DNA from 2 places in the Virgibacillus sp. CM-4 genome. Region 1 is predicted to be linked to the other one. Evidence: riboswitches for the same ligand, from Rfam matches in the RefSeq annotation. Region 1 holds a riboswitch; the other holds the start of a gene.

Region 1 (2,471 bases):
AGAGGAAATGATCAGACTAGACCATCAACCATCGAATGAAATAATAGAATTTCAGTTAACATTGCCTTCAGTAGAAGTGCAGGATGTATTAAATGTTTCGGAAGATGATAAGGTGTATTATATTAAGCGGTTACGATTGGCAGATAAAGAAGCTTTTATTCTGGAGGAATCTTACTTGCCTGTAGAACTGTTCCCAGACTTGTCCATTGATGTGATGAAAGAATCAAAATATGACTATATTGAACAGAAAGGTCATCAGATCGATAAACGTTACGGAGAACTGTATCCGATCATGCCAACGAAAGAGATTGTGGATTTTCTTCAAGTTGAGGAGAATGAGCCGCTGCTTTATTTAAAAGCATTTTCAACATTTGTGCAAGGAACGGTATTTGAGTATTCAAAAATATACTTTCATCCGTCGAAATATGTATTTAAGTTTATTTCGCTGAAGGATAGGGAGTAGTAAGTAAAAGCAAAAAGAAACAGCCGTCACAAAAAGATGTGCGGCTGTTTTATGGCATTGCATAATTGTAAATTTTTTATATCGCGGATACCATGGATTGGCTGAACTGCAATACATGTTTCAATTCTTCGTACTCTTCTTGATGTAGAGGCACCATTGGCAAACGAACGCTACCAACAGAAATACCTTTAAGGTTCAATGCTGCTTTTACTGGTGTTGGACTCGGTGCCGCAAATAGTGCTTTCATAATTGGGAGTAGATGCTGATGCACCTCTGCACTTCTTATTACATTTCCATTTCGATACTGGTTGACCATTTCTTGCATTTCATTGCCAATTATATGGGAAGCTACGGAAACGACACCAGTTCCTCCTACCGATAATACAGGTAATGTAAGTCCATCATCTCCACTATAAAGTGTGAAATCATGAGGCGTGCGACGAATGATTTCCGTGATTTGATCAAGGTCACCGCTGGCCTCTTTAATTGATACAATAGAATCAATTTCAGATAGTCTTACAATTGTTTCAGCGCTAGCATTGGCAACAGTTCTACCTGGAACGTTATAAAGCATGATCGGTAGGGAGGTTGCTTCGGCGATCGATTGAAAATGTCTATATATCCCTTCTTGTGAAGGCTTGCTATAGTATGGGGTAACCAGCATAATACCATCTACGCCAGTTTGTTCTGCTTGTTTCGTTAACTCAATCGATGCTTTTGTATGATTTGATCCAGTCCCAGCAATAATTGGAATTCTGCCGTTAGTAATTTTCACAACCGATTTAAATAACGCTAATTTTTCTTCATTTGTAAGTGTTGGTGATTCTCCAGTTGTACCAGCTACGACTAATGCATCGGATCCATTTGCAATTAAATAATTAACTAGATTTTCCGTTGCTTGAAAATCAATTTCTCCTTGTTGATCAAATGGGGTAACCATTGCAGTTACTACTTGGCCAAATAACATTGCTTCACACCCTTTTTGTGTAATTTTTGATAGGTGGAAAGGCCATATATAATAAACGCAAAAAAGCAACAGCGAGGGGTATCACTGCTGCAGAAACGTTAGAATCGTTTCTTGCGTCAGATAGCCCTCCATATAGTTTCCTATATGACAGTCCTGTATTTATTCAATAGCAGAACCAGCTACAGAAAATATGAGATTTCTGTGGCTTCGGCAATGCCCCCTTTCCACCATCTTCCCTGGATCTCATCATCCTCAAACGGTGTAATCATGAACATTGCACCTCTATCCTCACTTCAAAAAATTGAAATAAGAAGATATTTAGTTGCCTGTAATATAACAGAAAATCATTATTTATGCAAGCAAGGGAGAAAATTTCTTTGCTTTAAATTTTATGTTGTTTATTATCTTCTCCTATGAAAGGCCAAGTTATTGGGGTTGCCACTTCGAATAATTGAAATTCTCCTTTTGTTAATCTAACAGCATTTCTCGTAAATAATTTCAGTTTATTTAATATTTTTAGATGAACGGGGTGTAGACAATGATTAATACTTAAATAATGTGTATTCATATATTTGAAAACAACTCCATCTGGTAGTAGTGTGTTATTAGAAATGCGTTCAACTATTACTTCACCATCTTTTAATTTTGTTAACGTAATGTCATCCATTAGGATTATGTCCTTAATATGAAGATGGAATCTCCGTAAAACCCTATTATTGCAAATTTTTCTTTTTTTGTTATCTTGGATAAAATACATTTCTTTGGATTCTCTTGATTGTACTAAACGTTGATTTGGAATGAAGCCATTATTAACAAGATTGAGGTCAATAGGCATAGTTTCTTCATATTTAAAAAGGATGGGGTCAGGTATTTGTACAACGTTAGCTCTGTTGTATTTTAATTGGTCAAACATCGCTTCTGAAATATGTCTACGCTTCTGATTGTCAATTAAATAAACTTTGTCATCTAATCCTTTTACTAAAACACCATCCGGTATGGTTTCTGGAAGATAAGATGTTAGCTGTTGCAGAGATGATGGGG
Region 2 (2,471 bases), 500 kb from region 1:
GCCATGGAAGGTAATAACATATCTATATCTGTAATCACAGTCACTTCTGCTGCTATTGGCAGCATAATTCCAAATGTTCCCCATGACGTTCCTGTTGCTAATGCCATAAAGCCTGCAATAATAAAAAATAAGAATGGCAATAGTGAAGGGCTAATGGATGAATTATTCACAATTTGTGCCAAGTATTCTCCAGTTTTTAATGTTCCGATAATCGACCCAATCATCCAAGCCAATAAAAGAATATAAATTGCTGGCAGCATCGTCTTTATACCTTCAACGATAATTTTTTCTGCATTATTTTTTGGTTTCCCTTGTACTGCATGGAAGATATAGGCAGTTAATACTGCTGTAAGCCCACCAATAAATAGAGAAAGGTTTACGTTTGTATTTGCAAAAATAGTTAATATACTTATTTCACCTTCACTAGCATTTGCTCCAGTTATTAGCATTGAAATGATCGTGGCTGCAATAAGTACTCCAATTGGAACAAGCAAATGATATATTTTCCCAGATTGATGAGCTTCAAATGTATCACTTAAATCTCCTGGTACATTATCTTGTTCTGGATCTATTAATGCTCCAGTTTTAACCGCCCTTTTTTCATGTTTCCTCATTGGGCCAATATCCATCTTGAGATAGGCTACAAGAAACACAAGTAAAATAGCTCCCAAAGCGTATAAATTAAAAGGTATCATTTTAATAAATGCTTCTAATGGTTCCATTGATGTGATACCATTTGCTGCAAGTAATCCACCTATAATACCGATGATATATGCTCCCCAACTAGAAATTGGTGAAATAACAGTTACCGGTGCTGAAGTTGAATCGATAATGTAAGCAAGCTTTGCTCGAGAAATTCGATGTCGGTCTGTTAACGGACGAGCTATTTGTCCTACTGCTAAACTGTTAAAATAATCATCAATGAAAATGATAATACCTAGCACTGCACTCATCGCTTGTGCACCAACACGCGTCTTCACTCGTTTAATCATCCACTCTCCAAAAGCACGGCTTCCTCCTGAGGCTTGTAGAAAAGCAGTCATCATTCCAAGTAAAAGGAGAAATCCTAATAACAGTAGATTACCAGTATTTGGAGCCCCGTCTGTAACAAAAATAGTATATAAATTATTTCCTATTTCTTTTAGCGAATCCCAAATTGCAAAATCATGAATGAGTAACGCTCCTACTACAATTCCTGTCCCTAGAGACAGTAAAACATTTCTCGTTAATAGTACAAGTACCAGCATTAATACTGCTGGGATAAGTGAAAAAATGGTTCCTTCCATTGCTGTTACCTCCATATAAGATTGTTTACAAAAGGAAAGAAAACATACTGTTCAAGAAAATGGGATAAGTAACTGTGGGGGGTGTCCGTTAGAAAGGTAGCTTTTGTAGACAGAAAAAAAGACAATGATAGAAAATAACCTACCATTGCCTTTACAATATACGTTATCCTCCATTTCGATCAGTAGTTCTCCATGCGACTTCTTTGCATGACAGTATACTTCTTATTCAAAAGCATACCAGTAACAATAAGCCTGACACCTATTGTACTTCGGCAGTAAATCCTTTCCTCCATCATCCTAGTTGTCATCCTCCGACTGAGTACTCATATCTATTGCACCTCTACCTCACCGATCTGATAAGGTTTATTATTCAAATTATTATATTAAGTATAGCAAGGTTTTAATTATTATTCAAGTCATCTTTTGGTACTGAGATATTTGGTCCATCCTCGTCACCCCCATAAAAGTCAGGGACATCTCCCATTAATACTCGAGAGTCAACATAGACCCTAGTACTTATCTCCGATGGTTCAGTCGTAAATGGAACAACAATTTGTGCATTGACAGTGACTGGGATATAAATCTCAATTAATACTGCGTTTATCCCAAATTTCTTTACCTCATACTCTACATCTGATTGAATACTACCGACAATTTCAAAATGGACAGGAACTTTTGGACCTAAATTAGATAATATTGTACTTCCTGTAGCTTGCCCAATCGGAATCTCTACCACAGTAGGATCTTTATCAGCTAAATCATTGGCTGTATCCCCATAGTCCTGCGGCTCCATATCCGGATCATCTGTGTTCAGCGTTTCACCTTTATTCATTCCATATAAGAAGTATTCTGCTCGTTTTGTAGCTGTTCGTAAGGCGCGATTGACAGCAGATGATTTCCAGCCAACAATTGCTGGACTGCCATTATCCTTTGTCGTTACTTCCATTAAATCATCGAAGCTAATATTTTCCGTTGATTTAACTGCTTCATTGATTGTCCGTGTCGCAAACTCTTGTGTTTTTTGATTTGCTATCTCCATTAAAGGCGGGGTTATCCCTTTATCCACGATGATGATACTAAGGGAGGTCAAGATTACAAAAGCAATTGTCGTCATTAAAAAAACAACCTTTACTGGAGATGTTGTTCGCAGTTTAAATCTTGGTCGTCTACCCATACGAAAACCCC

Evidence for each region. Region 1 has a riboswitch for lysine ahead of dapA (4-hydroxy-tetrahydrodipicolinate synthase). Riboswitches for the same ligand answer to the same signal wherever they lie in the genome.
Region 2: it holds a riboswitch for lysine, as region 1 does, so the genes downstream of both, M948_RS24265 (Na+/H+ antiporter NhaC family protein) here and dapA (4-hydroxy-tetrahydrodipicolinate synthase) in region 1, are expected to answer to the same signal.

Annotation. Positions count from the first base shown of each region.
Region 1 covers NZ_AUQA01000002.1:575,913-578,383, reverse strand. Annotated here, with positions in the region: gene M948_RS26500 (GntR family transcriptional regulator) at 1-463, shown strand, start outside; gene dapA (4-hydroxy-tetrahydrodipicolinate synthase) at 540-1,430, opposite strand; lysine riboswitch at 1,544-1,723, opposite strand; gene M948_RS26490 (glycosyltransferase family 2 protein) at 1,813-2,471, opposite strand, start outside.
Region 2 covers NZ_AUQA01000002.1:74,973-77,443, forward strand. Annotated here, with positions in the region: gene M948_RS24265 (Na+/H+ antiporter NhaC family protein) at 1-1,286, opposite strand, end outside; lysine riboswitch at 1,462-1,637, opposite strand; gene yunB (sporulation protein YunB) at 1,687-2,460, opposite strand.